4 regions of the Streptomyces sp. NPDC016845 genome follow, and region 2 is predicted to be linked to each of the others. Evidence: riboswitches for the same ligand, from Rfam matches in the RefSeq annotation. Region 2 holds a riboswitch; each other region holds the start of a gene.

Evidence for each region. A riboswitch is a leader RNA that binds a small molecule or an ion and turns the genes downstream of it on or off. The one in region 2 is predicted to bind cyclic di-AMP.
Region 1: linked by a shared signal. The riboswitch ahead of ACH4RC_RS03685 (M23 family metallopeptidase) and the one ahead of ACH4RC_RS24130 (transglycosylase family protein) in region 2 are both predicted to bind cyclic di-AMP.
Region 3: linked by a shared signal. The riboswitch ahead of ACH4RC_RS34075 (M23 family metallopeptidase) and the one ahead of ACH4RC_RS24130 (transglycosylase family protein) in region 2 are both predicted to bind cyclic di-AMP.
Region 4: linked by a shared signal. The riboswitch ahead of ACH4RC_RS10530 (NlpC/P60 family protein) and the one ahead of ACH4RC_RS24130 (transglycosylase family protein) in region 2 are both predicted to bind cyclic di-AMP.

What each region holds. Positions count from the first base shown of each region.
Region 1 covers NZ_JBIRPI010000001.1:880,249-887,710, forward strand. Annotated here, with positions in the region: gene ispG (flavodoxin-dependent (E)-4-hydroxy-3-methylbut-2-enyl-diphosphate synthase) at 1-168, shown strand, start outside; gene dxs (1-deoxy-D-xylulose-5-phosphate synthase) at 203-2,116, shown strand; gene ACH4RC_RS03665 (aspartate aminotransferase family protein) at 2,113-3,498, shown strand; gene ACH4RC_RS03670 (helix-turn-helix domain-containing protein) at 3,573-4,196, shown strand; gene ACH4RC_RS03675 (DUF6126 family protein) at 4,198-4,329, shown strand; gene ACH4RC_RS03680 (tyrosine-protein phosphatase) at 4,346-5,143, opposite strand; cyclic di-AMP (ydaO/yuaA leader) riboswitch at 5,460-5,645, shown strand; gene ACH4RC_RS03685 (M23 family metallopeptidase) at 5,651-6,403, shown strand; gene ACH4RC_RS03690 (SGNH/GDSL hydrolase family protein) at 6,532-7,374, shown strand; gene ACH4RC_RS03695 (MBL fold metallo-hydrolase) at 7,396-7,462, shown strand, end outside.
Region 2 covers NZ_JBIRPI010000010.1:97,852-105,313, reverse strand. Annotated here, with positions in the region: gene ACH4RC_RS24140 (cytochrome P450) at 1-747, shown strand, start outside; gene ACH4RC_RS24135 (transglycosylase family protein) at 908-1,969, shown strand; cyclic di-AMP (ydaO/yuaA leader) riboswitch at 2,106-2,298, shown strand; gene ACH4RC_RS24130 (transglycosylase family protein) at 2,303-3,016, shown strand; gene eno (phosphopyruvate hydratase) at 3,289-4,569, shown strand; gene ACH4RC_RS24120 (septum formation initiator family protein) at 4,703-5,197, shown strand; gene ACH4RC_RS24115 (DUF501 domain-containing protein) at 5,237-5,761, shown strand; gene ACH4RC_RS24110 (exopolyphosphatase) at 5,758-6,702, shown strand; gene ACH4RC_RS24105 (NAD(P)/FAD-dependent oxidoreductase) at 7,173-7,462, shown strand, end outside.
Region 3 covers NZ_JBIRPI010000022.1:18,913-26,374, reverse strand. Annotated here, with positions in the region: gene ACH4RC_RS34105 (rodlin) at 1-177, opposite strand, end outside; gene ACH4RC_RS34100 (rodlin) at 386-796, shown strand; gene ACH4RC_RS34095 (rodlin) at 959-1,366, shown strand; gene ACH4RC_RS34090 (hypothetical protein) at 1,435-1,722, opposite strand; tRNA gene ACH4RC_RS34085 (tRNA-Met) at 1,808-1,881, shown strand; gene ACH4RC_RS34080 (PP2C family protein-serine/threonine phosphatase) at 2,065-3,165, shown strand; cyclic di-AMP (ydaO/yuaA leader) riboswitch at 3,332-3,490, shown strand; gene ACH4RC_RS34075 (M23 family metallopeptidase) at 3,502-4,545, shown strand; gene ACH4RC_RS34070 (aldo/keto reductase) at 4,594-5,547, shown strand; gene ACH4RC_RS34065 (PrsW family intramembrane metalloprotease) at 5,555-6,859, opposite strand; gene trmB (tRNA (guanosine(46)-N7)-methyltransferase TrmB) at 6,907-7,462, opposite strand, start outside.
Region 4 covers NZ_JBIRPI010000003.1:39,477-46,938, reverse strand. Annotated here, with positions in the region: gene ACH4RC_RS10540 (peptidoglycan DD-metalloendopeptidase family protein) at 1-1,083, shown strand, start outside; gene pcrA (DNA helicase PcrA) at 1,111-3,606, opposite strand; cyclic di-AMP (ydaO/yuaA leader) riboswitch at 3,793-3,979, shown strand; gene ACH4RC_RS10530 (NlpC/P60 family protein) at 3,987-5,222, shown strand; gene ACH4RC_RS10525 (hypothetical protein) at 5,292-5,645, opposite strand; gene ACH4RC_RS10520 (NlpC/P60 family protein) at 5,964-7,010, shown strand; gene ACH4RC_RS10515 (RNA polymerase sigma-70 factor) at 7,028-7,462, opposite strand, start outside.

The sequences.
Region 1 (7,462 bases), on a different contig from region 2:
GTCGCCTCCGGCAACGGCAAGGGGCAGATCTTCGTCAAGGGCGAGGTCATCAAGGTCGTGCCCGAATCGAAGATCGTCGAGACGCTGATCGAAGAGGCGATGAAGATCGCCGAGCAGATGGAGAAGGACGGCGTCGCGTCGGGTACGCCCGGCGTCACCGTGAGCTGAATCCGTGTATTCGGAACGGGAAGGGGGCTCGAACGTGACGATTCTGGAAACGATCCGGGGGCCGCGCGACCTGAAGGCGCTGAGCGAGGAAGAGCTCGGCGAACTGGCCGCTGAGATCAGGGAGTTCCTGATCCACGCGGTCGCCAGGACCGGCGGCCACCTCGGACCCAACCTGGGTGTGGTGGAGCTGACCATCGCGCTGCACCGGGTCTTCGAGTCGCCCGTCGACCGGCTGGTCTGGGACACCGGCCACCAGAGCTACGTGCACAAACTCCTGACAGGCCGCCAGGACTTCTCCAAGCTGCGCGGCAAGGGCGGCCTCTCCGGCTACCCCTCGCGCGAGGAGTCCGAGCACGACATCGTCGAGAACAGCCACGCCTCCACCGCCCTCGGCTGGGCCGACGGCCTAGCCAAGGCGCGCCAGGTACAGGGGGAGCGCGGCCACGTCGTCGCCGTCATCGGCGACGGCGCGCTCACCGGCGGCATGGCCTGGGAGGCGCTCAACAACATCGCCACCGCCAAGGACCGCCCGCTGATCATCGTCGTCAACGACAACGAGCGCTCCTACGCGCCCACCATCGGCGGCCTCGCCAACCACCTCGCGGCCCTGCGCACCACCGACGGCTACGAGAAGGTCCTGGCCTGGGGCAAGGACGTCCTCCTGCGCACCCCCGTGGTCGGGCACACGGTCTACGAGTCCCTGCACGGCGCGAAGAAGGGGTTCAAGGACGCGTTCGCGCCGCAGGGCATGTTCGAGGACCTCGGCCTGAAGTACGTAGGGCCGATCGACGGGCACGACGTGGGCGCGATGGAGTCCGCGCTGCGCCGCGCCAAACGCTTCCACGGCCCCGTCCTCGTGCACTGCCTCACCGAGAAGGGCCGCGGCTACGAACCCGCGCTCGCCGACGAGGCCGACCGCTTCCACACCGTCGGCGTCATGGACCCGCTGACCTGCGAACCGCTCGCCCCGTCGAACGGCCCGTCCTGGACCTCGGTCTTCGGCGAGGAGATCGCGAAGATCGGCCGGGAGCGCGAGGACGTCGTCGCGATCACCGCGGCCATGCTGCACCCGGTGGGCCTGACGAAGTTCGCGCAGGAGTTCCCGGGCCGCGTCTGGGACGTCGGGATCGCCGAACAGCACGCCGCCGTCTCCGCCGCGGGCCTCGCGACCGGCGGCCTGCACCCGGTGGTCGCCGTCTACGCGACCTTCCTCAACCGCGCCTTCGACCAGCTCCTCATGGACGTCGCCCTGCACCGCTGCGGCGTGACCTTCGTGCTCGACCGGGCCGGGGTGACCGGCGTCGACGGCGCCTCGCACAACGGCATGTGGGACATGTCCGTCCTCCAGGTCGTGCCAGGGCTGCGGATCGCCGCGCCGCGCGACGCCGGCCAGCTCCGCGCGCAACTGCGCGAAGCCGTCGCCGTCGACGACGCCCCGACCCTGCTGCGCTTCCCCAAGGAGTCCGTGGGAGCGGCGATACCCGCGCTCGACCGGGTCGGCGGCATAGACGTCCTGCACACGTCGCGGGATCCGCGCGTGCTGCTCGTCTCCGTCGGTGTGATGGCCCCGGTCTGCCTCCAGACCGCCGGACTCCTCGAAGCGCGCGGCATCCCCTGCACGGTCGTGGACCCGCGGTGGGTCAAGCCGGTCGACCCGGACCTCGCGCCGCTCGCCGCCGAGCACGACCTCGTCGCCGTCGTCGAGGACAACTCCCGTGCGGCGGGCGTAGGTTCGGCCGTCGCGCTCGCCCTCGGCGACGCCGACGTCGACGTGCCCGTCCGGCGGTTCGGCATACCCGAGCAGTTCCTGGGACACGCGAAACGCGGCGAGGTGCTCGCCGACATCGGCCTGACACCGGTGGAAATCGCCGGGCGCATCAGTACGAGCCTGAAAGCCAGCAAAGACATCGGCGAGCCCGAGAAGGCCGGCAAGGAGAACCACGTATGACCAAGGAGTTCGACCTCGGCAAGCTCCTTGCCGAGCGCGGCGCCGAACGGTACGAGCTGCACACCAAGCACCTCAACCACCAGCTGCCGAAGATGCTCCACACCATCGGCTTCGACAAGGTGTACGAGCGGGCCGAGGGCGCGCACTTCTGGGACGCGGACGGCAACGACTACCTGGACATGCTCGCCGGATTCGGCGTCATGGGCCTCGGCCGCCACCACCCGGTCGTGCGCAAGGCGCTGCACGACGTCCTCGACGCCTCGCTCGCCGACCTCACCCGCTTCGACTGCCAGCCGCTGCCCGGCCTGCTCGCCGAGAAGCTGCTCATGCACAGCCCGCACCTGGACCGCGTCTTCTTCGGCAACAGTGGCACCGAGGCGGTCGAGACCGCGCTCAAGTTCGCCCGCTACGCCACCGGCAGGCCGCGCGTACTGTACTGCGCGCACGCCTTCCACGGCCTGACCACAGGATCGCTCTCGGTCAACGGCGAGGACGGCTTCCGCGACGGCTTCGCCCCGCTGCTGCCCGACACCGCCGTACCGCTCGGCGACCTCGACGCACTCGCGCGGGAGCTGAAGAAGGGCGACGTCGCCGGGCTCATCGTCGAGCCGATCCAGGGCAAGGGCGTGCACGAGGCGCCGCCCGGCTACCTGCGCGCCGCGCAGGAGCTGCTCCACAAGCACAAGGCGCTGCTGATCGCCGACGAGGTGCAGACCGGGCTCGGCCGCACCGGCGACTTCTACGCCTACCAGCACGAGGACGGCGTCGAGCCCGACCTCGTCTGCGTGGCGAAGGCGCTGTCCGGCGGCTACGTGCCCGTCGGGGCGACGATCGGCAAGGACTGGATCTTCAAGAAGGTCTACTCGTCCATGGACCGCGTCCTGGTCCACTCGGCGAGCTTCGGCGCCAACGCGCAGGCCATGGCGGCAGGGCTCGCCGTCCTCTGCGTCATGGAGGACGAGGAGACGGTCGCCCACGCGCGCGTGATGGGCGAACTGCTCGCCTCCCGCCTCACCGCGCTGATCGACCGGTACGAGCTGCTCAGCGACGTCCGCGGGCGCGGCCTGATGATCGGCATCGAGTTCGGCCGGCCCAAGTCGCTGAAGCTGCGCAGCCGCTGGGCCATGCTCCAGGCCGCGCGCAAGGGCCTCTTCGCGCAGATGGTGGTCGTGCCGCTGCTCCAGAAGCACCGCATCCTCACGCAGGTCTCCGGCGACCACCTAGAAGTGATCAAGCTGATCCCGCCGCTGGTGATCGACGAGGCGGACATCGACCGCTTCGTGGAGGCGTTCACGGCCGTCATGGACGACGCGCACAGCGGCGGCGGCCTGATGTGGGACTTCGGCAGGACACTGATCAAGCAGGCGGTCGCCAACCGGTAGACCGAAGACTCCTGCGGTTTGTCTCTGAGGCAAGAAATTTGCCTCCAGGGCAGGGCTCTGGCTCAATGCGAAGTATGATCCCTGCCCTGCCGGAGGAGGCGGCCCCCGCCGAGCTGCCCGCCGTCGCACCCCAGCTGCGCGCCCTGCGCCACCGCGCCGCCCTCACACTCGAGGCCGCCGCCGGCTCCGCGGGGCTCTCACCGGCGCATCTGTCCCGTTTGGAGACCGGCCGGCGCCAGCCGTCGCTGCCGATGCTGCTCGCCCTCGCCCGTATCTACGGTACGACGGTCTCCGAACTCCTCGGCGAGGCCCCGGCCGACCGCGGCGCCGTGGTCCGGGCCGACGCCATGGAGGCCACCGAGGCCGGCGGCTGGACCTACTTCCAGGCCGGCTCCCCGGGCCGCGGCATGCAGGCCCTGCGCGTCCACGTGCCCTACGGATCGCAGGGCGACATCGTGCGCGTCCACCCCGGCGAGGAGTGGCTCTACGCCCTCGAAGGCCGGCTCCACCTGCGCCTGGGCGACACGTCCTACCGGCTCGAACCCGGCGACAGCGCCCACTTCGACTCGCTCACCCCGCACCGGATCGCCGCCGCGGACCGGGGCGGGGCCGAGCTCCTCTTCGTACACACCCTGTTGCAGAGCCCCACCGCCGCGCTGTGCCTCGGCCCGGCGGCCGGCCCGACCCGAGAGGTCTGACATGAGTGAGAACCGCGACATCGAGGACAAGCTGCCCCGCGGCATCTGGGTGCGGGTCCTCGTCTACGTCTTCGCGGGCCACGCCCTGGCCGCCTTCATCTACATGCTGTTCACGCTGGGCGCCAACCAGTGAGAAGCGCGGCCGGGCCTCAGTCGAGGAGGCGCTCGCGCAGCCGGTCGCGGTCGGCCGCGCCAAACCCGAGCCCCTCCGCGAAGTAGCGGTCCGCGGTGCCCCAGGTCTCCTCGATGGTGTCGAACGCCGCGCGCAGATACTCGGCGCGGGCGTCGAAGAGCGGGCTGAGCAGCTCCATGACCTCGGGGGAGTAGGTGTCGGCCGTGGTGCCGCTGCGCCGCACCTTGTAGCGCCGGTGCTTGGCGTTCGACTCCAGGTAGTCCGCCTCGATGGCGTCCCGCTCCACGCCCACGGCGAGCAGCGTCACCGCGACCGACAGGCCCGCGCGGTCCTTGCCCGCCGCGCAGTGCATCAGCGCGGGCACGCTGTCCTCGGCGAGCGCGTGCAGGACGCGGCTGTGCTCGGCGGTGCGCTCGGAGATGATCGCCCGGTACGACGTGATCATGCGGTTCGCCGCGCGCCCCTCGGACAGGAGGGAGCGCAGCTGTTCTATGTCCCCGTCGCGCACCATCCGCCAGAACTCGGCGCCGTCCGCCGGGTCGGTCAGCGGCAGGTTCACGTTGCGCACGCCGGGCAGTTCCACGTCGGCGCCGTCGAGGCGCTGGTCCGCGTCGTTGCGGAAGTCGAAGATCGTGTGCAGGCCGAGCCCGGCGAGGAACGCGGCGTCCTCGGCGGTGGCGTGCGCGAGGTGGCCGCTGCGGTAGAGCACACCCGGGCGCACGCGCCGGCCGTCCACGGCCGGAAGGCCGCCCACGTCCCGGAAGTTGCGCACTCCGGTCAGCTCGGGCTCGGTGGACGGGGCGTGCTGCGTCACGGGGGCTCCTCCCGGGTCGAGTCGCCCGCGTTGCTCGTGTCGGCGGGCGCGCTCCGACGATACGACACACGCTCCGGACGGTCCCCGGGCCGGGAGGGTGAGCAGGCTCATAACCGTGACCGTCCGTGGCGACCGACCGGCATTGCATTCTGCGGAATTCCTAAGCGGCGTAACGGCGGAAAAGGTTGTCCATTGACGCTGGGTGACACAGGAAACCCTCAGACGATCAAGAAAGCGGGCCCTCCGGCGAATTCGCTGTTTGTCGCCGCCTTTGCCACTGCATTACGGTCACCATTCACTCCGGACGGAACGCCTAATCCTGCCGCCGCCCGGAATCCCGTACAACGACCCGTGACGGCAGGAGCGGGGGACCCACAGGCAGAACGCCGCCAGGGAATTCCCCCATGCGGCTAGGGGTGAAGTCGTGTCCCGTACGGCGGGCGCGGCCGGGCAGCTCCAGCCCGAACCCGACAGCTCACCTCGTAGGCGACGGAGAGGAAAACCGGCATGCCCGCTCAGGGAAAGCACCGCAGCTCGAAGACCCGGCGCATCACCCGCGCCGCCGCCGTCGTCTCGGCCGGCGGGGCCGCGCTCGCCCTGCCGCTCATCGGCGCCACCGGCGCCCACGCGGCGACCGGCGACACCACCGCGCAGACCTACACGGTCAAGTCCGGTGACACGCTCTCGAAGATCGCCGACGCGCAGAAGGTCGACGGCGGCTGGAAGAAGCTGTACGACGCCAACAAGAACGTCGTCGGCTCGGACGCCGACCGCATCAAGCCCGGCATGAAGCTCACGCTGGACGGCGCGGAGCAGAAGGCCTCCACCACGGCCACCGCGAGCAGCAGCGACAGCTCCGGCTGGGTGAAGCCCGTCGACGGCTCCACCGGCACCGCCTACCACGCCTCCGGCTCGATGTGGTCCAGCGGCTACCACACCGGTACCGACTTCGTCGTGCCCACCGGCACCGCCATCAAGGCCGTCGGCCCGGGCACCGTCGTCTCGGCCGGCTGGGACGGCGCCTACGGCAACGAGGTCGTCATCAAGCACGCCGACGGCCGCTACTCGCAGTACGCCCACATGTCGTCCCTCGGCGTCTCCGCCGGGCAGACCGTGACCGCCGGCCAGCAGATCGGCCTGTCCGGCTCGACCGGCAACGTCACCGGGCCGCACCTGCACTTCGAGATCCGTACGTCCCCGGACTACGGCTCCGACGTGGACCCGGTCGCGTACCTGCGCGGCCACGGCGTCAGCATCTGACACCACCGCACCTGCGTGTTCTTCGGCGCCCGGGGTTATTCCCCGGGCGCCGAGTGTGTTTTCTCACCCCTCGTCAACCCCTGGTTACGATCGCGTAGGTCACATCCGAAGGTGAAAGATGTGTGGTCGTGGCAAACGAATCGAGAGCACTCAGCGGCGGCACGGTCAGCGCGACGAACAGCGGAACGATTCGGTCCTACGCGGCCGTGGGGGACAGCTTCACCGAAGGGGTCGGGGACCCCGGCCCCGACGGCGGCTTCGTCGGGTGGGCCGACCGGCTCGCCGTCCTCCTCGACGACCGCGCCCCCGAGGACACCTTCCGTTACGCGAACCTCGCCGTCCGCGGCAAACTCCTCGACCAGATCGTCGAGGACCAGGTTCCCAAGGCCGTCGAACTCGCCCCCGACCTCGTCACCGTCGTCGCGGGCGGCAACGACATCATCCGGCCCGGCACCGACCCGGACGACGTGGCCGAGCGGTTCGAGAAGGCCGTCGCCCGGCTCGCCGAGGCCGCCGGGACCGTCATGGTCGCCACCGGCTTCGACACCCGCGACGTGGCCGTCCTCAAGCACCTCCGCGGCAAGATCGCCACGTACAACATGCACGTACGCGCCATCGCCGACCGCCATGGCTGCCCGGTGCTCGACCTCTGGTCCCTCAAGTCCATCCACGACCGCAGGGCCTGGGACGAGGACCGCCTCCACCTCTCCGCCGAGGGCCACACCCGCGTAGCCCTGCGCGCCGCCCAGGCGCTCGGCCTCGACGTGCCCGCCGACCCCGAGCAGGCGTGGCCGCTCCTCCCGCCGCGCGGCACGTTCGCGGTGCGGCGCGACGACATCCACTGGGCGCGCGAGTTCCTGGTGCCGTGGATCGGGCGCAGGCTGCGCGGGGAGTCCTCCGGGGACCGCGTGACGGCCAAGGGCTTCGTGGACCCGCACCTCATCAAGGCGCATCTGGAGTCCGCCTCCTGACCTCCGCGCCCGCGGCTCATAATGGAATACCTTGATCGATCAACGGGAGGCGCTGTGCCACGTTCCCTGACTCCAGGGCTGCGTTCGC
Region 2 (7,462 bases):
GGCATGATGATCCGGCACGGGGGCGGACCGCGCGGCGGCGTCGCCCGGTCGGTGAAGAAGATGCGCGGCTACCTCGCCGAACTCATCCACCGCAAGCGCCAGGAGCCCGGCGACGACCTCATCTCCGGCCTGATCCGCGCCTCCGACCACGGCGAGCACCTGACCGAGAACGAGGCCGCGGCCATGGCCTTCATTCTGCTGTTCGCGGGTTTCGAGACCACGGTCAACTTGATCGGCAACGGGACGTTCGCCCTGCTCACACACGCTGAGCAGCGTGAGCGGCTGCAGCGCGGCCTGGCCGGGAACGACACCGCTCTCCTCGCCACCGCCGTCGAGGAGCTACTCCGCTTCGACGGCCCCGTCGAGCTGGCGACCTGGCGGTTCGCGACCGAACCCCTCACCATCGGCGGCCAGTCCATCGCCACCGGCGACCCGGTCCTCGTCGTCCTCGCCGCCGCGGACCGCGATCCGGCGCGGTTCGCGGAGCCCGACACCCTCGACCTCTCCCGCCGCGACAACCAGCATCTCGGCTACGGCCACGGCATCCACTACTGCCTCGGCGCGCCCCTCGCCCGGCTGGAGGGACAGACCGCCCTCGCCACGCTTCTGACGCGCCTTCCGGACCTGCGGCTCGCCCAGGAGCCGGCCGAACTCCGCTGGCGCGGCGGGCTCATCATGCGCGGACTGCGCACGCTGCCCGTGGAGTTCACGCCCGAGCGCGGCCGGACGTACACCCCGGAAAGCTGACAGATTTTCAACTTCGTGACTTTCACGTGATCTGCGCTGCATCGACTTGTGACAAGCGTTCGAGTCCCGCTACGTTCACCAGTCATCGCGACACAGGCACAACCGGCACCACTTCCGCCACCCTGTCGCGTGCTGCATCAGTCTCGCGAAAGGCAACCGCATGCTCACCGGGAACGGTCGTCACCGTCGCCCTCGTCAGGCCCCTGCTCTGGTCGTCGCCGCCGGTGTCACCGGCAGCGCCATCGCGATCCCGCTGCTCGCCGCGACGGGCGCGAACGCCGCAACCACCACCACCTGGGACAAGCTCGCCGAGTGTGAGTCCGGTGGGCAGTGGAGCCTCGACGCGGGCAACGGCTACTACGGCGGGCTGCAGTTGTCGCAGGAGACGTGGGAGCAGTACGGGGGCCTCGACTACGCCCCGACCGCCGACGAGGCCAGCCGTTCGCAGCAGATAGCCGTCGCCGAGAAGGCGCTCCAGGCGAAGGGGCCCAGCGTGTGGCCCAGCTGCTCGATCGTGGCCGGTCTGACGCAGAGCGACGACGCGGCCGAGGTGGACCCGGGGGTGAGCGTCTCCCCGCGGCCGTCCGGCCTCGCCCAGTCGCCGGACGCGGTCGGTTCCGCGGGTTCCTCCGGCGCCTCGGACTCGGCGGACTCGTCGGATTCAGCGGACTCGGCGGATTCTTCGGCCTCCGATGGAGAGAAGAGTCACCAGGACCCGGGCGCGAGTGGCGCGTCCGAGGCGCGCGGGTCGGGCGCGGACGGCGGCACATCCGGCTCCGGCTCCTCCGGGGACGCCGACGCGCCCGCATCTGACGCCCCGTCGGCCGGAGCCACCGGCGATACCCCCGGTAACACGGCGAGCGACGAGCCGAGCGGCACCGCCGAAGAGGGCGAGTCGGGCAAGTCGGGGCAGACGGACGCCACTTCCGACGCCGGCCCGGACGCGTCCTCCGCCGGCCGCCACCGGGGCGACCGCGCCGCCGACGACACCGCCGTCTCCCGGCAGGGTGAAGGCCGTCACGCCTCCCGCGAGGAGGTCCGCGCCGAGAGCGCGTACACGGTCCGCTCCGGCGACAATCTGACGGACATCGCGGCCGCGCAGAACGTCGACGGCGGGTGGAATGCCCTCTACGACCTCAACAAGAAGACGGTCGGTACCGACCCGGATCTCATCCTTCCTGGTCAGAGTCTGGATCTTGGCCTCGAAACGGATGAAAAGTAACTGAAAAATAGGGAGGGTTGAGGCGCGTATGTCCACTTTTGCGAGAGTGAGACATGAGTCTCAAACACCCTGATCGTCTTTGAAATCGGGCGGATCGACTGCTTAACGTCGTCACCGCTCGCCACAGCGGGCCCCGACGGACGTCACGCCGAATCCTGCCAACGTCCGTACGGGAACAGTCGACGCGTCAGCGCCGTAGGCAGGAGCGGGGGACCCAAGGTAAGCGCCGGTCCGCCGGCTTGGGGTTAAGCCGCGCACAAGGTTGCGCGGCCGGACACTCACTGGTCCGAACCCGACAGCTCACCTCGTAGGCGTCGGTGAGGGGATTCCTTCATGCTGCTTTCCAGCAAGGGCAAGCACCGTCGCCCGTCCAAGGCTGTCCGTGTCGCCACCCTCGCGGGTGTCGCCGGTGCCGCCGTCGCCGTTCCGCTGATGGGTGCCACGGGCGCCTCCGCCGCCTCCACCTCCGAGTGGGACCAGGTCGCCTCCTGCGAGTCCGGCGGCAACTGGTCGATCAACACCGGCAACGGCTACTACGGCGGCCTGCAGTTCTCGTCCTCGACGTGGGCCGCGTACGGCGGCACCGCCTATGCGTCCTCCGCCGACCAGGCCTCCAAGGCGCAGCAGATATCGGTCGCCGAGAAGGTTCTCGCCTCGCAGGGCAAGGGTGCCTGGCCGAGCTGCGGCGTGGGCCTGTCCGGCGCCTCCACCGGCAACTCCGCCCCGGTCGAGTCGCAGTCCTCGCAGCAGTCCCAGCCGCAGCAGCAGGAGCGCTCGGACTCCTCCACGACGACCCGCTCGCAGCAGCGTGAGCAGCCGCAGCAGCAGGCTCAGCCGCAGCAGGAGACCAAGAAGGACACCGTCACCACCCCGACCGGCAAGAAGGTCGAGAAGGGCGACGGCGAGTACAAGGTCGTCACCGGCGACACGCTCAGCAAGATCGCCGAGGCGCACGGCACCAACTGGCAGAAGGTGTTCAAGCTCAACAAGGACATCGTCGCCGACGCCGACCTGATCTACCCGGGCCAGCAGCTGCACCTCAAGTAGGACCCCTGGAGCTCCCGGAGCCCCCGGAGCCCCGGAGTTAGACGACCCGGCATCGGCGGACGCCGGGTCCAGGGCCGCTCGCTCAGGCGACCCCCGTTCCGCCGCACGTGTGCGGAACGGGGGTCGCCGTCTTTGTTCCGTTAGGAAACATTTCGCTATCGGCGTTGTCCACAACACGGGCGGTCGGCTGGCCGATGCCCCCGGGGCGGTTACGCTCAGGGGTGCGGGCCAGCCGCCCGCGCTGTTGTGTCACATCCCAGAAGGAGATGCTCGTGCCGTCCATCGACGTCGTCGTAGCCCGGGAAATCCTGGACTCCCGAGGCAACCCCACGGTCGAGGTCGAGGTCGGCCTCGACGACGGCAGCACGGGTCGTGCTGCCGTCCCGTCGGGCGCCTCCACCGGTGCCTTCGAGGCCATCGAACTCCGTGACGGTGACCCCAACCGTTACCAGGGCAAGGGCGTCGAGAAGGCCGTCCTCGCCGTCATCGAGCAGATCGGCCCGGAGCTCGTCGGCTACGACGCCACCGAGCAGCGCCTGATCGACCAGGCGATGTTCGACCTGGACGCCACCGACAACAAGGGCTCGCTCGGCGCCAACGCCATCCTCGGCGTCTCCCTCGCCGTCGCGCACGCCGCGTCCGAGGCCAGCGACCTGCCGCTGTTCCGCTACCTCGGTGGTCCGAACGCGCACCTGCTGCCCGTCCCGATGATGAACATCCTGAACGGTGGGTCGCACGCCGACTCCAACGTGGACATCCAGGAGTTCATGATCGCCCCGATCGGCGCGGAGTCCTTCTCCGAGGCGCTGCGCTGGGGCACCGAGGTCTACCACACCCTCAAGAAGGTGCTGAAGACCAAGGGCCTGTCCACCGGCCTCGGCGACGAGGGCGGCTTCGCCCCGAACCTGGAGTCGAACCGCGCCGCGCTCGACCTCATCCTCGAAGCGATCAAGGAGGCCGGCTACATCCCCGGCCAGCAGGTCGCGCTCGCGCTCGACGTCGCCGCCTCCGAGTTCTACAAGGACGGCGTGTACGAGTTCGAGGGCAAGCAGCGCTCGGCCGCCGAGATGACCGAGTACTACGCCGAGCTCGTCGACGCGTACCCGCTCGTCTCCATCGAGGACCCGCTGTTCGAGGACGACTGGGCCGGCTGGAACACCATCACCGAGAAGCTCGGCGACAAGGTGCAGCTCGTCGGCGACGACCTGTTCGTCACCAACCCGGAGCGCCTGGCCCGCGGCATCGAGGAGAACTCGGCCAACGCCCTGCTCGTCAAGGTCAACCAGATCGGCTCGCTGACCGAGACCCTGGACGCCGTCGAGCTGGCCCAGCGCAACGGCTTCAAGTGCATGATGTCCCACCGCTCCGGCGAGACCGAGGACGTCACCATCGCCGACCTCGCCGTCGCCACCAACTGCGGCCAGATCAAGACCGGCGCCCCGGCCCGCTCCGAGCGCGTCGCCAAGTACAACCAGCTCCTGCGCATCGAGGAGATCCTGGACGACGCGGCGGTCTACGCCGGCCGCTCGGCCTTCCCGCGCTTCAAGGGCTGAGCTCCCGCGTTGCAGGGGCTGACCGCCCCGGCGCCGTAGTTCCGTACGTCCCCGCACTCGGTCCCGTACCGTGTGCGGGGACGTACGCACGTGGGCGGCCGGACGGCGCTCGGATCGGGGAGGCGACAGGCGAATGCCGGGAAAGGTAAGGAGCAGGGGCCAGGGCGACTCGGCCCGCTTCTCCACCGCCACCCGCCTGCGCGTGCTCGGCGAGCAGACGGCCGAGCGCGTCTACCGCTCGCAGAACAAGCGCCAGGCCCGCCGCTCCCGCCTCACCGGCCGGGCCGCGCTGCTCGCCCTCGTCGTCTGCACGCTCGTGGTCGCGCTCGCCTACCCGATGAGGCAGTACGTGTCCCAGCGCGGCGAGATCGCGGACCTGCAACGCCAGCAGCAGGAGGCGAAGGACCGGGTCGAGCGGCTGCGCGACGAGAAGGCGCGCTGGCAGGACGACGCCTACGCCGAGCAGCGGATCCGGGAGCGCCTGCACATGGTGGCGCCGGGGGAGACCGGGTACGTGGTGCCCGATCCCCGCGCCACCGAGGACGGCCGGGACGAGCAGGGCGCGGCCGACCGCCCCTGGTACTCGAACGTCTGGGACGGCGTCGACAAGGCCGACCGCGCGAACTGATCACCGTTACCCCGCCCCACACCGAAGTGAAAGACAGGCATGGAAACGCCCCCGCCCCAGACCGAGCCCACCGCGCCCACGGACGCCGACATCCACGCGTTCCAGGAGCAGCTGGGCCGCCCGCCGCGCGGCCTGCGGGCCATCGCGCACCGCTGCCCCTGCGGCAACCCGGACGTCGTCGAGACGGCCCCGCGTCTGGAGGACGGCACGCCGTTCCCGACGACGTACTACCTGACGTGCCCGCGCGCGGCCTCGGCCATCGGCACCCTCGAGGCCAACGGCGTGATGAAGGAGATGACGGAGCGGCTCGCGACCGACCCCGAGCTGGCGCGCCAGTACCGGGCGGCGCACGAGGACTACATCGCCCGTCGTGACGCCATCGAGGTCCTGGAGAACTTCCCGAGCGCGGGCGGCATGCCGGACCGTGTGAAGTGCCTGCACGTGCTCGTGGCGCACTCGCTGGCGGCGGGCCCCGGGGTGAACCCGCTGGGCGACGAGGCGATCGAGATGCTGCCCGAGTGGTGGAAGAAGGGCCCGTGCGTCTCCCCGGAGGTGGCCGAGTGACCCGTGTCGCCGCCATCGACTGCGGTACGAACTCGATCCGGCTGCTCGTCGCGGACGCGGATCCGGGGACGGGTGAACTCGTCGACCTGGACCGGCGGATGACGATCGTCCGGCTAGGCCAGGGCGTCGACAAGACGGGGCGCCTGGCCCCCGAGGCGCTGGAGCGCACCTTCGCGGCGTGCCGTGAGTACGCCGAAGTGATCAAGGAGCACGGCGCCGAGCACGTCCGCTTCGTGGCCACGTCGGCCTCGCGCGACGCCTCGAACCGGGACGACTTCGTCCGGGGCGTCCTGGACATCCTGGGCGTCGAGCCCGAGGTGATCACCGGTGAGCAGGAGGCGGCGTTCTCCTTCACGGGTGCGACGAAGGAGCTGACGGGCCGGGCCGACCTGGACACGCCGTTCCTGGTGGTGGACATCGGCGGCGGCTCGACCGAGTTCGTGGTCGGTGACGAGGAGGTGCGCGCCGCGCACTCGGTCGACATCGGCTGCGTACGGATGACGGAGCGGCACCTGGTCGCGCAGGACGGCACGGTCACCGACCCGCCGACCGCCGCGCAGGTCGAGGCGGTCCGCGAGGACATCGTGGCGGCGCTGGACCGGGTGGCGGGGCTGGTCCCGCTGGCCGAGGCCCGCACGCTCGTCGGCCTGGCCGGTTCGGTGACGACGGTGGCGGCGCTCGCGCTCGGCCTCAAGGAGTACGACTCGGCCGCGATCCACCACTCGCGCGTCTCCTACGAGAAGGTCGCCGAGCTGACGGAGTGGCTGCTGACGTCCACGCACGACCAGCGCGCCCTGAACCCGGTGATCCACCCCGGTCGCGTCGACGTGATCGCCTCGGGGGCGCTCGTGCTGCGGCTGGTCATGGAGCGGACCGGCGCCCGTGAGGTGGTCGTGAGCGAACACGACATTCTGGACGGAATCGCCTGGTCGCTCGCCTGACCGCGGTCTGACCGCGGCCTGCCGCAATCTGACCGCAATCTGACCGCAGGGCCTTCGAATGATCTCGCCTGAGCGTGTCGCGCCCCGTCTGAGCATGGTTGAAGGGGGTCGCGACACGCTCTTCGCGTGCCCCGGCGACAAAGTTCGTGAAGTTCTTCACAAGGAATTCGGCCCTGTTGGGCGCGCTTTGTGGCCCACAGGCCCGTTCGGCGGCGTCCAGGTGGGGTGGCGGGGCCTGCCCGTGGTGTGTCCCGCGTGTTGCGGGAGGGTGAACTCCGGGAGTGGTCCAGTGCGTCGGAAGGCTCACTGTGGCTGCTCAAGAGGGGTGAGCAACGAGTGGCGGTACACCGTGGTTCCCCTCGCCGACCATGACATGGGTCACGTGGGCGGCGAAGTGTAGCAGAGGCACCGTCCGTTCTTGTGAAGGGGCGCACGAGCACCCCCCTCCACACGGGTGGATACTCGATGGCATGAGCACCACGGAGCGTCCCAGGATCCTCATTGTCGGGGGTGGGTACGTAGGCCTGTACGCGGCGCGACGCATCCTGAAGAAGATGCGTTACGCGGAAGCGACCGTCACGGTCGTCGACCCGCGCTCGTACATGACGTACCAGCCCTTCCTCCCCGAGACCGCCGCAGGCAGCATCTCGCCGCGCAACGTCGTCGTCCCGCTGCGACGCGCTGTGCCGGGAGCCGAGATTCTCACCGGCCGCGTCACCACCATCGACCAGGACCGCAAGGTCGCCACGGTCGCCCCGCT
Region 3 (7,462 bases), on a different contig from region 2:
CTGCGGGCTCATGTCGCCGTCGGTCGAGGAGTTGCCGAATGCCTGCTGCGCGCCGTTGCCGCTGGCCGAGGTGGTGCCGTTGTCGTCGCCGTTCGCGAGCGCCTGGGGCGCGGCCGCCGCGGAGATGCCGACTACGGACACGGCGACTGCAGCTGCAGCCATTGCCTTCTTGAGCATTTTTTCTGTTCCTTTTCTGACAGGCACCGGTTACTGCGAAAAGAACAACTCCCCGGGAACGCGATGGTTCCGCAGATTCACCCGTTGTGCCGAGAGTCTGATTATCCGCATGGCGTGCGGTTCCCCGTCCGAGTGAATTCGGGCAACCAAACCGGCTCGCGCGTAGTTGATACGGATGCTCTCGGAAACAACTGAAGGGGAATCTCTCATGATGAAGAAGGCTGTGGCGGCTGCCGCCGTCACCGCGTCTCTCGTCGGCATCTCCGCGGCGGCCGCGCCCCAGGCGCTGGCGAACGGGGACGACAGCCCGACGACCTCGTTCAGCGGCAATGGCGCGTCGCAGGCGTTCGGCAACTCGGCCACGTACGGCAACATGAGCCCGCAGATGGCGCTCATCCAGGGTTCCCTGAACAAGCCCTGCATCGGCCTGCCCGCCAAGGCGAACATCCAGAACATCGTGGGCCTCGTCAACGTCGGCATCCAGGACATCCCGATCCTGTCGGCCCCGCAGAACCAGCAGTGTGTCGAGAACTCGACGCAGGCGAAGGGCGACGAGCCGCTGTCGCACATCCTGAACGACATCCCGGTTCTCTCCTCCAACGGCACCGGTAACAACTGATCCGTACGCCGCACGCGTTGGGCCGCCACAATCGGCGGCCCAACTTTGTTTTACCGGGGCGCATGACTAACCCGAATGGGTCAGGGTTCGCAACCGTAGTAATTCTGGCCAGTTGTCTAACCGTGACTCCGTCAACGGAGTTCGGTCATGAAGGGAATTCACATGAAGAAGCTGTGGGCAGCCGCAACGATCGCCGCCTCCGTCGCCGGCCTGTCGGCGGTGGCCGCTCCCCAGGCTCTGGCCAGTGGTGACGACAACGGCACCAACTCCGCCAGCGGCAACGGGGCTCAGGACGCGTTCGGCAACTCCTCCGCCGACGGGGACCAGAGTCCGCAGCTCACCCTGGTGCAGGGCACGCTGAACAAGCTCTGTGTCGGCCTGCCGGTCAAGGCGAACGTCCAGAACATCGTGGGTCTGGTCAACGTCGGAGTCCAGGACATCCCGGTCCTGTCGGCGCCGCAGAACCAGCAGTGTGCGGAGAACGCCACGCAGGCCAAGCAGGACGAGCCGCTGTCGCACATCCTGGACGACATCTCGGCGCTGTCCGCCAACGGCACGGGGAACAGCTGACACACCTGAGGGGCAGCTGCTGAGCGCAGCTGCCCCTCTCGTGTGTCCGGATACCTCGCCGGGAGCCGTTACGCCCCGAGCAGGCCGGTGACCGGCGCCACCAGGTCCGTCAGCTGGTGCAGCTCGCTCAGCTTGTTCAGCTGGTTGAGGCCCTGGAGCTGTTCGGCGGTGCGGGGCACCTCGTCACGGTGCGCGGCCGGGATGGCCATGGTGGTGACCGCGTCAAGCGTGGCGGTCGGGGAGATCATGTTGCCCGCCGCGTTGGGCGTGGTGTCGGCCTGCGCCGCCGGGGCCACGATCGCGGTGGCGCCGACAGCGAGCAGGACAGCGGTGAGGGCTCGTCGTGTTGAGGTCATGTCCTCTTAACGCCACTCGGGAGGCGCCGGACACGGGCGCGATTGGCATTCATCGTCCCTGATGGCGTAGTGTTGTGTTCACCGACGCGGGGTGGAGCAGCTCGGTAGCTCGCTGGGCTCATAACCCAGAGGTCGCAGGTTCAAATCCTGTCCCCGCTACTGAAGGCCGAGGCCGGAATCTTCCAAGATTCCGGCCTCGTTCCGTTTTCGGCGCGCCTGCGCGGCCCTTCCCGCATTCCCGCCCTGACCCGGACGGAGCAGTACCGGTCGCCCCCCGGCCTCCTCCCCGGGAACCCTTTGGTGAGACGCCGGACAGCGGGCGCGGACGGCAGGAGACACGTGGTGGGGCAGCGAGGAGGGCGGCACAGGCATCCGGCGGACGCCCCCGGCACGCCCTTCTTCCTGCGGATCCTGCCCCTGCTGCTGATCATCGGCGGCGCGGTCTACGAGTACTGCACGCCGTCCGGGTTCGCCGGCTCGCCCCTCTTCAGCGCGGCGCCGCTGGTCGCCGCCCCGTTCTTCTCGCTGGGCAGCACCATCGCCGCCGGAGTCGCCTCGATCGCCGCCATCGTCGCCGTACACCTCAGATACGAGCTGTTCCACAGCGGCGTCTACACCGAGATGGCGACCGTCGCCACCGTCTGCCTCCTGGCCTGTTTCATCAACCGGATCAAGCGCCGCAGCGACGAGGAGCTGGCCTCCGCGCGGCAGATCGCGGCGGCGGCCCAGTTCGCGGTGTTGCCGCGCCCGGCCGGACGGATCGGGGGTCTCGCCATCGCGGCCCGCTACGAGGCGGCGCAGGCCGACGCGTTCATCGGCGGCGACCTGTACGCGGTGCAGGACACTCCGCACGGCGTACGGATGGTCGTGGGCGACGTACGCGGCAAGGGCATGGGCGCGGTCGCCGCCGTCGCCGTCGTCATCGGGGCGTTCCGGGAGGCCGCCGAGCAGGAGGACAGCCTGGAGGCGGTCGCCCAGCGCCTGGAGCGGGCGCTGGCCCGGGAGGGGTCGCGGCGGCGCGGCATCGACGACTTCGAGGGGTTCACCACCGCCGTGCTCGCCGAGATCCCGCACGGCGGCGATCTCCTGCGCATCCTCAACCGCGGCCACCCCGAGCCGGTCGTGCTGCACGGCGACGGCCGGGTCCGGGTGATCAGCCCCGCCGAGGCGGCGCTCCCGCTCGGCCTCGGCGAGCTCGGCTCCTGGCCGGACCGGGCGACCGAGGCGGAGTTCCCGCCCGCGGCGACGCTGCTGCTCTACACGGACGGGCTCTCCGAGGCGCGGGACGCGAAGGGCATCTTCTACGACCCCGCGGCCCGGCTCACCGGACGCGTTTTCCCGGGGCCCGACGAGCTTCTCGCGACGCTGGCCGACGAGGTGCGTCTGCACACCGGGGGAGGGGCCAGCGACGACATGGCGCTGCTGGCCGTCCGCCGTCCTTGATCGACGTCACCAGGGGTGACCGAACGGCGTCGCTCCGCATAACAATTGACACTAGGTCAGAAACTGTGAGGTTTAACGGGGCAGGAACGGCTTGGAATTACTGTCCGCTGTCTATTAACGTTCGATAACGCAGCGCGGTCGTCCCAGCCGTCACAAGCGACGGCTCCGTGCGCACGCGCCTAATCCCGCAAGGGAGCCGGGGAACCACCAACTTGGGGTGAATCAGGCATCGTTCCGACGCTTTCCGGGCGCCGGACCGTGCTCGTAGGAGACCTTCCTGCTCCGAACCCGTCAGCTAACCCGGTAGGCGAGAAGGAAGGAAAGGAGAGCGCCCCCGTGGCGTCGAACCGTCCTGCCCCCGAACTCTCCGGGTACCCCGCCCAGCCGGCCGACGACGGCGGCTTCGGTGCCCCGCGCACGAGCTTCGACGAGTGGAACCCCACCGAGGAGTCCGTCCGCCCCGTCCGCGGCAAGCACCGCGTGGCCCGCCAGCGCGGCGGCCTCGCGCGCAGCTCCACGGTCCTCGGCGTCGGCGTGATCGCCGCCGTCGGCGCGGGCGGCATCGCCACCGCGCAGGGCGGCAAGCCCGCCGTCCAGATATCCCTGCCCGACCTCTCCGCGGTCACGGACTCGCTGCCGGAGGCCACGTCGCTGCCCGGCGTGGGCGCGCTCATGGCCGACGACCCCGCCCCCTCCGCCGACACCGCCGAGACCGCCCCGCTCACCGCCATGAGCGGCGGGCAGGCGGACGCCGGTGAGGCGCTGCGCACCCGCATCATGCAGCAGGCCGAGACGCAGCAGGACGCCGCCGACGCCAAGGCGCAGGCCGCCGCCGAGGAGGCCGCGGCGAAGAAGGCCGCCGAGGAGGCCGCCGCGAAGCGGGAGAAGGCCGAGGCCAAGGCCGCCGCCGACAAGAAGAAGGCGGAGGAGGAGGCCAAGAAGAAGGCCGAGGCCGAGCGCCTCGCCAAGCTGGCCAGGAGCTTCAAGCTCCCCGTCGCCTCCTACACGCTCACCGGAACGTTCGGGCAGCCCGGCTCCATGTGGTCCTCCGGCTACCACACGGGCCTGGACTTCGCCGCCTCCACCGGTACGCCGATCTACGCCATCCACGGCGGCACCATCACCGAGGCCGGCTGGGCGGGCGCGTACGGCTACCGCACGATCCTCACCCTCGACGACGGCACCGAGCTGTGGTTCTGCCACCAGTCCTCGATGAACGTCAGCGTCGGCCAGCAGGTCTCGACCGGCGACGTCATCGGCCGCGTCGGCGCCACCGGCAACGTCACCGGAGCCCACCTCCACCTGGAGGTCCACCCCGGCGGGGACGCGACCGGCGTCGACCCGGCGGCCTGGCTGCGCGGCAAGGGCCTGGCACTCTGACGGCCGTATGACCGAACACTCGCTTCCGCGGGGGCGTTGAATGACCACATGACTTCTTCTCCCCTGCGCAAGCTCGGCTCCTGCGACCTGGAGGTCTTCCCGCTCGCCCTCGGCGGCAACGTCTTCGGCTGGACCGCCGACGAGGCCACCTCCTTCGATGTGCTCGACGCCTACACCGCCGCCGGCGGCAACTTCCTCGACACGGCCGACTCGTACTCGGCCTGGGTCGAGGGCAACCACGGCGGCGAGTCGGAGACGATCATCGGCAAGTGGCTCAAGGCCCGGGGCAGCCGCGACGATGTCGTCATCGCCACCAAGGTCGCCCGCCACCCCGACTTCAAGGGCCTGCGCGGCGCCAACATCAAGGCCGCCGCCGACGCCTCCCTCGGCCGCCTCGGCACCGACCACATCGACCTGTACTACACGCACTTCGACGACGACGAGACCATCCCCGTCGAGGAGATCATCGGCGCGCTCGACGAGCTGGTGAAGGCCGGCAAGGTGCGCGAGATCGCCGTCTCCAACATCTCGCCCGACCGCCTCCAGGAGTCCCTCGACTTCTCCGAGCGCGAGGGCCTCGCCCGCTACGTCGCCATCCAGCCGCACTACAACCTCGTCTCCCGCGACACCTACGAGGGCCGCCGCCGGGACATCGCCTCGCGCGCGGGGCTCGCGGCCGTCCCGTACTACGCGCTCGCCTCCGGCTTCCTGACCGGCAAGTACCGGCCCGGCGTCAGCGTGGACAGCCGGCGCGCGGGCGGCGCCGCCAAGCACCTGGAGACCGAGCGCGGCCAGAAGGTCCTCACCGCCCTCGACGAGATCGCGCAGGCGCGCGGCGCCGAGATCGCCACCGTCGCCCTGGCCTGGCTCGCCGCGCAGCCCACCGTGACCGCGCCGATCGCGTCCGCACGCACGGTCGAGCAGCTGCCCGCGCTCCTCGCGGTGGCGGACCTGACCCTCACGGACGAAGAGGTCGGCCGCCTCACGGACGCCTCCGCCTGAGAACCGCTCAGTAGCGGTACGGGGGATACGCGGCGCCGGGTGCCATCGGCGCCGCGTACACCGGCGGGCGCCACATGGGAGCGGCTATCTGCGAGGCGTACGCCAGCGCCGCGCGCGCGTAGCCGCGCCGCTCCCACAGCGCGTCGAGCAGCTCCCGCTCCCGTACGGCGAAGTCGGCGCCCGCCCCGCCCTTGCGGGCGCGGTGGCGCAGGAGCGCGAGCGAGGTCGCGTACGCCTCGTACTCGGTGACCGCGCGCTCCGCCTCCTTGCCGCCGTAGTGCGCGGCGAACTCTCTGGCCAGGCCGCGCGCCTTGAGTGAGCCGAGGGCGAAGGGCTCGGGCGGGGCCAGCCACCCCGCGCCCACGCAGAGCGTGAGTTCGGTCCGCACGGTGCGCAGTTCGCGGTGGCGCAGATAGATCGCGAGCCACGTGACGAGGCCGAACACCGGAACCATGAAAGCCGCGTACACAGCGAAGAAGCCGTACTCGCCGAAGGACGACGAGCCGTTCCAGAAGGCGTGCATGGCCATCGCGACGAGCAGCCCGGCGAGCGGCATCAGGATGCGGCGGACCTTGCCGCGCTCGGGCGCGCGGACGGCGGCGATCCCGAAGCCGATGCCGGTGAGCACGGTGAAGAGCGGATGCGCGAAGGGCGACATCACGACGCGGACGAAGAAGGTGGCTGCCGTCACCGAGCTGAGACCCGGGCCGGTGCCGGTGAGCTGGTCGGTGCCGAAGGCGTTGCCCAGGTAGAGGATGTTCTCGGTGAAGGCGAAGCCGGTCGCGGTGACCCCGGCGATGACGACGCCGTCGACGACACCGGTGAAGTCCCGTCTGCGGAAGAGGAAGACGAGCAGCACGGCGGCGGCTTTGGCGCTCTCCTCGACGACGGGGGCTATGACGGTGGCACCGAGGGTGTCGGCGCCGGTCGGGTCGGCGGTGGCGGTCTCTATCCACCGGGTCGCGAAACTGTTGGCGACGATCGCTATCAGGGCCGCCGCGCAGGCGCCCCAGGCGAAGGAGAAGACCAGGTTGCGCCAGGGTCCCGGCTGCACCCGGTCGAGCCAGCGGAACGCGGCTATCAGCAGCGGTACGGGCACCAGGGCCAGGCCGAGCCCGACCAGGAACCCCTCCGTGCCGGTCTGCTCGCGGACGAGCGCCGCGATGACGGCGCCGGACACCGCGAGCAGTGTGGCCAGTGCGGTGGCCCGTACACCTTTCCGCTCCCACCAGCGCGGATGCGGGACCGCGCCGTGCGGCCGGGGGCCGGGGGCGTGGTCCTGGTGCGGCGGACTACTGGGGTACGAGGCCACTCATTGACCCTAACGAGGGATGCGCGGCGCCGCGACGGGGCCGGGCCCTAGCGCCGCCTGAACAGCAGGTCGTGCACCACGTGCCCCTTCTTCAGGCCCTGACCCTCGAAACGGGTCAGCGGCCGGAAGCCGGGCCGTGGCGCGTACCCGCCGTCCGGCTGCGTGTTCTCGTAGTCGGGATGGGCGGTGAGCACCTCGAGCATCTGCTCGGCGTACTCCTCCCAGTCCGTCGCGCAGTGCACGAGCGCGCCGGGCTTGAGCGGGGCCGCGACCTGGGTGAGGAACTCCGGCTGGATGAGGCGCCGCTTGTTGTGGCGCTTCTTCGGCCAGGGGTCGGGGAAGAAGACGCGCAGTCCGTCGAGGCTGTCGTCGGGGAGCATCGCGCGCAGCAGGATGATCGCGTCGCCGTTGGCCACCCGTACGTTCGTCATGCCGCCGCGGTCGGCGAGGCCGAGCAGATTTCCCTGGCCCGGGGTGTGGACGTCGACGGCGAGGATGCCGGTCGTCGGGTCGTCCGCGGCCATCTGCGCCGTGGCCTCGCCCATGCCGAAGCCGATCTCCAGGACGACGCGGTCGACCCCGGGGAACATCTCCGCCAGGTCG
Region 4 (7,462 bases), on a different contig from region 2:
CAGCACACCGGCCAGTGGCAGGCCCAGCCCTACGACACGCAGGTCTACGGCGGGCAGCCCGACGCCACCCAGACCTTCGAGGCGCCGTTCTTCGGGGCGACGGCCTACGACACGGGCGCGTACGACGCCACGGTGTGGAACTCGGCAGAGTCCACCGGCCTCACCGACACTGACACCGACACCGACACCGGCGCACACGCCTACGTGCCGGACCAGTACAGCCCCGCCGAATACCCGGCCGCACATGACGATCAGCACGACGACGAGCCGGACCTGGAGCCCGCACCGGAGCCCGGCCCAGAGCCCGAGCCCGGGCCCACGCCCCGCGCGGCGAACCGTTCAGCCACCCGTTCGAGGCGCCGTACCCCCGCCAAGCGCTCCGCGCTGCTGACGATCGCGGTGCCGTCGGTGTGCGTGGTCGGGGTCGCGGGGATCGCGGCAGCGTCGGTGGGCGGCGGCGGGGACGAAGGGGGCCAGGCGCAGGCGGCGTCGGCGCCCGACGCGAAACCAGTACAACCGGCCGTCGCCAACAACCAGCTGGACACGCAGCTGAAGGATCTCTCCGCGGACGCGGGTGACTTCGCCGACCGGGCGAGCCGCACGCAGGAGCGGATCGACCTGAAGGCGAAGCAGGAGCAGGACCGCAGAAACGCCGCCGAGGAGGCCGCGCGCAAGGAGGCGGCGCGCCCCAAGTTCGCGCTGCCGGTGAAGCGGCAGGGGCTGAGCGCCTACTTCGGCCAGGCCGGTATCAACTGGATGTCCGTGCACACGGGCATCGACTTCCCCGTCTGGTACGGGACGCCGGTGATGGCGGCGACCGACGGGACCGTGCGCACGCAGATCAACTCCGCGTACGGGAACATGGCGATAGTCACCGCGAAGGACGGTACGGAGACGTGGTACTGCCACCTCTCCTCGTACACCGTGACGAACGGGCCGGTGAAGGCCGGTGACGTGATCGCGCACTCGGGCAAGTCCGGCAACTCGACCGGACCGCACCTGCACTTCGAGGTGCGGCCGAACGGCGGCGCCGCGATCGACCCCCTGCCGTGGCTTCGCAGCCACGGCCTGGACCCGACGTAGCAGGACCAGTAACCGGAACAGAGAGCCTTACAACTTCTCGACCGGCGCGTACCGCAGCAGCAGCCGCTTCGGCTTCGGGTCGCCGAAGTCGATCGTCGCCTCCGCGTTCCCTCCCGAGCCGCCGACGCCGACGACCGTGCCGAGGCCGAACTGGTCGTGGGTGACGCGGTCACCGACGGCCAGGGAGACGACCGGCTTCTCGTTGGCGCGGCGCGTGGCGAACGCCGGTGTCGTACGGGAGCGCGACGAGGACAGCGACGCGGCGATGCCGCCCCCGATCCCCTTCGTGGAGGGCGCGGGCGCGGAGCCGCCCTTGCGCTTCCACTCCAGGTGCGTGTCCGGGATCTCCTCCAGGAAGCGGGAGGGCGGGTTGTACGAGGGCTGGCCCCAGGCGCTGCGCATGGAGGAGCGCGTCAGGTACAGCCGCTCCCGCGCGCGCGTGATGCCGACGTAGGCGAGGCGGCGCTCCTCCTCCAGCTCCTTGGTCTGGCCGAGGGAGCGCATGTGCGGGAAGACGCCGTCCTCCATGCCGGTCAGGAAGACGACGGGGAATTCGAGGCCCTTGGCGGTGTGCAGGGTCATCAGGGTGATGACGCCGCTGCCGTCGTCCTCCTCGTCGGGGATCTGGTCGGAGTCGGCGACGAGCGCGACCCGCTCCAGGAAGGCGGAGAGGTCGGCGCCTCCGGTCTCTCCCTCTCCCTCGCCCGTACCCTCGGCGTCCGTGTCCGCCTGCGCGGACTCCTGCTCGAACTCCAGGGCGACGGCCGCGAGTTCCTGGAGGTTCTCGATGCGGGTCTCGTCCTGCGGGTCGGTGGAGGACTGCAGCTCGGCGAGGTACCCGGTGCGTTCGAGGACGGCCTCGAGGACGGTGGCCGGTCCGGCGCCGGACTCCACGATGGTCCGCAGGTCCTCCATGAGGGTGTTGAACCGCTTCACGGCGTTGGTCGAGCGGGCCGCCATGCCGTACGCCTCGTCGACGCGGCGCAGCGCCTGCGGGAAGGAGATCTTCTCGCGCTGGGAGAGGGCGTCGATCATGGCTTCGGCGCGGTCGCCGATGCCGCGCTTCGGCACGTTCAGGATGCGGCGCAGCGGGACGGAGTCCTCGGGGTTGGCCAGGACGCGCAGGTAGGCGAGGACGTCCCGGACCTCCTTGCGCTCGTAGAAGCGGACGCCGCCGACGACCTTGTAGGGCAGGCCGACGCGGATGAAGATCTCTTCGAAGACACGGGACTGCGCGTTGGTGCGGTAGAAGACGGCGACGTCCCCGGCCTTGGCCTCGCCGGCGTCGGTGAGCCGGTCGATCTCCTCGGCGACGAACTGGGCCTCGTCGTGCTCGGTGTCCGCGACGTAGCCGGTGATCTGGGAGCCGGCGCCCGCGTTGGTCCAGAGGTTCTTGGGGCGGCGCGACTCGTTGCGCTCGATCACCGCGTTGGCCGCGCTGAGGATCGTCTGGGTGGAGCGGTAGTTCTGTTCCAGGAGGATCGTCGTCGCGTCCGTGTAGTCCTCCTCGAACTGGAGGATGTTGCGGATGGTGGCGCCGCGGAAGGCGTAGATCGACTGGTCGGCGTCGCCGACGACGCAGAGCTCGGCGGGGTCGGCGTCCTCCCCCTCCGTGGGCCCGACCAGCTCGCGCACCAGCGCGTACTGCGCGTGGTTGGTGTCCTGGTACTCGTCGACCAGGACGTGGCGGAAGCGGCGCCGGTAGTGCTCGGCGACGTCGGGGAACGCGCGCAGCAGGTTGACCGTGGTCATGATCAGGTCGTCGAAGTCGAGGGCGTTCGCCTCGCGCAGCCGCGACTGGTACATCGCGTACGCCTGGGCGACGGACTTCTCGAAACCGTCGGCCGCGGTCTTGGCGAAGTCCTCCTCGTCGATCAGCTCGTTCTTCAGGTTCGAGATCTTGGCGCTGAAGGACTTCGGCGGGAACTTCTTCGGGTCGAGGTCCAGGTCGCGGCAGACCAGGGCCATGAGCCGCTTGCTGTCGGCGGCGTCGTAGATCGAGAACGACGAGGTGAAGCCGAGCTTCTTCGACTCGCGGCGCAGGATGCGCACGCAGGCGCTGTGGAAGGTGGAGACCCACATCGCGTTGGCCCGGGGGCCCACCAGGGACTCGACGCGCTCCTTCATCTCGCCCGCGGCCTTGTTGGTGAAGGTGATCGCGAGGATCTGGCCGGGGTGCACACCGCGCTCGGCGAGGAGGTAGGCGATGCGGTGGGTGAGGACGCGGGTCTTGCCGGAACCGGCGCCCGCGACGATGAGCAGGGGCGAGCCTCCGTGCACGACGGCCGCCCGCTGGTTCTCGTTCAGCCCGTCGAGCAGCGCCGCCGGGTCGAGGGCAGGGCGGGGCGCGCCGCCGCGGTAGTACTCGTCCCTGGCCGGGGGCGCGTCGAACTTCCCGCCGAACAGATCGTCCGGGATCGGCTCGGGCTCCGGTCCTTCGTGCTCGCTGTCGGGCGGCGGCGGGGGCCCATCGGTCCGGTTCTGGAGGCCCGCCAGGAAGCTGTCGTCAAAGAGGCTGCTCATCGCCGTACGAGTCTAGGCGGACCCACTGACACCCCGCCCCCTCCTTCAGGACTCGGCGCCTCACTGTCGCCAAGGTCACGAAAATGTATCGGGCATATCGAACAACGTCCTTCACAGCAGCAACACGAGTTGGCTACGGTGCTGCGCGGGCAGTCCGTCCCCACGACCGCGAGCGCCGCGGCGAGCGGGCAGCCCCCGCCGAGTCCCGTACGCCGTGAGGCAGGGAACCGGGGACCCACCGACCTTGGGGTGAATCGGCCCGAAGGCCCGTCGTCGACGTCAGCGACAACGACAGCGGGCAGCCGGCCGTAGGGCAGCCTTCCGTACGCCCGAACCCGACAGCTAACCCGGTAGGCGGACCACGGAAGGAGTCGCCAGCCTTGGCGTCGCACCGCAAGCCGCGCACGCGCTCCCGGATGACCGGTGGCCTGCGCACCACCCCCGCGGTCGGGATCACGACCGCCGCCCTCACCTCGGTCGCCCTCCTCTCGCAGACCGCGCAGGCAGCGCCCGCGCCGGCGAAGCCGAGCCTCGAAGAGGTGCGGAAGAAGGTCGACAGCCTGTACCGGCAGGCCGAGACCGCCACGCAGAAGTACAACGCCGCCAAGGAGCAGGCCGACAGCAAGAAACGGCAGGTCGACAAACTCCTCGACGACATCGCGAAGCGCACCGACAAGATGAACACGGCCCGCCAGGAGCTGGGCCGGTTCGCCGCCGAGCAGTACCGGACGGGCGGGATGAGCGACACCGCGACGATGTTCCTCGCGGACGATCCCGAGGACTACTTCGCGCAGGACCGGCTGCTGAGCCGTATGACGGCCGACCAGAAGAAGGCCGTCGACGACTACCAGGAGCAGCAGCGGGCGACCGCGAAGAAGCGCACCGAGGCGCAGGAGAACCTGCGACAGCTCACCTCCTCGCAGACCGATCTGCGGACGTCGAAGCAGAGCGTGCAGTCGAAGCTCTCCGACGCGCGCGTGCTGCTCTCGGAGCTGACGGCGGAGGAGAAGCAGCGGCTCGCCGCGATCGAGAAGAAGAAGGAGCAGGCGGCCCGCGAGAAGGCCGCCGAGCTGGCGGCGAAGCAGAAGGCGGAGGAGGAGCGCAAGCGCAAGGCGGCGGAGGAGGCGGCCCAGGAGCAGGCCGACTCGGGCTCCGGGTCCACAGGGTCCACGGGGTCGGGCTCCACCGGGTCCACGGGGTCGGGCTCCACCGGGTCCACGGGGTCGGACACCTCCGGCAGCACCTCGTCCGGCTACGCGGCCAAGGCGGCGAAGGCGCTGGCGTTCGCCAAGTCCCAGGAGGGCAAGCCGTACGTGTGGGGCGCCACGGGCCCTGACTCGTACGACTGCTCGGGGCTCACCCAGGCGGCGTGGAAGGCCGCCGGGATCTCGTTGCCGCGCACCACCTGGGACCAGGTGGAGTCCGGCACGACGGTCGCGCTGTCCGACATCCAACCCGGTGACCTGGTCTTCTTCTACGACGACATCAGCCACGTCGGCCTGTACCTCGGCGACGGCATGATGATCCACGCGCCGAAGCCGGGCGCGTACGTCCGCGAGGAGTCCATCTACTACGACGGCACGTCCTCGATCCACAGCGTGGTGCGGCCCGCCTGACTGCGGCCGGGCCGGGTTCGGGCGGTGCGGCACCGCCCGAACCTGCCGACCCCGGCTCGGGCAGGCGGCTCAGGTCCAGAGCACGGCGATGAAGATGTTGGCGAGGGTGAGCGCGCCGACGGCCGCGAACAGGCCCTTCTCCGCCTTCTCCTCGTCACGCTTCACATAGACGATCCCGAGGATGACGATCAGGATCGCGAGCTTCACGCCGATCTTGATGTTGTTCACGGTGTTGTCGTCGGCCTGGTTGAGGCCGACGAGGGCGACGCCGGTGACCAGCATGGTCAGGGCGCCGTGCAGCATCGCCTTGTTGAAGCGGGCCTCACCCCGGCCCAGCGCCGACATCTGCGTGAGGAAGCCGCCGAGCAGCGAAGCGATGCCGACGATGTGCAGGCCGACGAAGAGATGGATGAGTACGTCCATGGTTCCGGAGCCTAATGGGGTGCCTGTCGCGGCCTGACAGCGGGCGTCGCCTGACAGCGGGCGTCGCCGGACAGCGGGCTGTCACTCTCCGCCACCGCTCGCAACAAAGGGGACAGTTGCGAACAATGCGCGGCCGACCCGTTACGCGGAGGTTTAGCGTCCTTGCTCAGGTGACCGGCTCCCCACCGCCGCCCGGGCCAGGGGCGGCAGCCGGACACCACCGCCGAGAAGAAGTCCGGTGGCGCCCCGCTCCCCCTGTGCGGGTCGCCGCCGGACGTGCGAGAAGGCGGCAGTACGACCGGAAGGACGTAGCACTTCGTGCCGGCAGCGCATCGCAAGCCCCGCCAGCGTGTTCTCAGTGGCAGTACGGTCCGCACCGCGGCCACCCTCGCCCTCGCCTCCGCGGCGACCGTCACCGCCCTCGACGGCGGCGCGGCGCACGCGGAGCCGGACCCCACCCCCGCTCAGGTGAGGACGAAGGTCGACCAGCTCTACCAGGAGGCGGAGGTCGCCACCGAGAAGTACAACGGCGCGAAGGAGACGGCCGGGCAGGCCCGCGAGCAGGTAACCGCGTTGCAGGACAAGGCGTCGCGCAGGACCGAGTCCCTGAACGCGCATCGCGAGCGCCTCGGTTCGGTCGCGGCCGCCCAGTACCGCGCGGGCGGCGTCGACCCGTCCGTCCAGCTCCTCCTCTCCTCCAGCCCCGACCGCTACCTCGACGAGGCGTCGATGGCGGACCGCGTCGGCACGCGGCAGGCGTCCACGATCGCGCACGTCCGCAAGGAGCTGCGGGAGATCGAGCAGCTGCGGACGCAGGCGGACCAGACGCTGACGCAACTCCGTGTCCAGCAGGCCGAGTTGAAGAAGCAGAAGAAGACGGTGACGGGGAAGCTGGCGGAGGCGCGTGCGCTGCTCGACCGGCTGACACCGGCGGACCGGGCGCAGGCCACGGGCGCCTCCGACCGGGCTTCGCGGTCCACGGCCCGAGGTGATGCGAGTACGGCTGCGGCGCCCGACTCCCGGGCCGCGGCGGCGGTCTCGTTCGCGCGGGGCGCGCTCGGCAGCCCGTACGTCTGGGGCGCCACCGGGCCGAACGCGTTCGACTGCTCGGGGCTGACGCAGGCCGCGTACCGCGCGGCGGGCGTGTCCCTGCCGCGCACGACGTACGCGCAGATCGACGCGGGCCGGCGCGTCCCGCGTTCTCAGCTCCGCCCCGGTGACCTGGTGTTCTTCTACTCGGGGATCAGCCATGTCGGCCTCTACATCGGCAACGGCCAGATGATCCACGCCCCGAACCCGAGCGCGCCGGTGCGGATCGCGCCGATCGACCAGATGCCGTTCGCGGGGGCGACGCGGGTGGCGTAGGAGCGGACACGGCCGTTTCAGCGGCTCACGGGGGTCTCCCGGTCCACCCGCGACAGCTTCTCCGGGTTGCGGACGGCGTAGAGCCCGGTGACCAGGCCGTCGTCGATACGGACCGCGAGGGCGGCGACGAGTTCGCCACCGAGGCGGAGCATGAGGCCCGGGGCACCGTTGAGCCGGACCGGCTCGGCCGACACACCCGAGGCGGTGAACCTGCCGAGGACCTCGGTCACGTCCGCGACGCCGACGATCGGCGCGAGGGCGGCCTGTACGACGCCGCCGCCGTCGCCGAGGAAGACGACGTCCGGGGCGAGGATGTCGAGCAGGCCCTGCAGGTCACCGGTGTCGACGGCCCGTTGGAACGCGGCGAGGGCGCCGCGGGTCTCGGCGGGCGACACGCTGCCGCGCGGCCGTCGTGCGGCGACGTGCGCGCGGGCCCGGTGCGCGATCTGCCG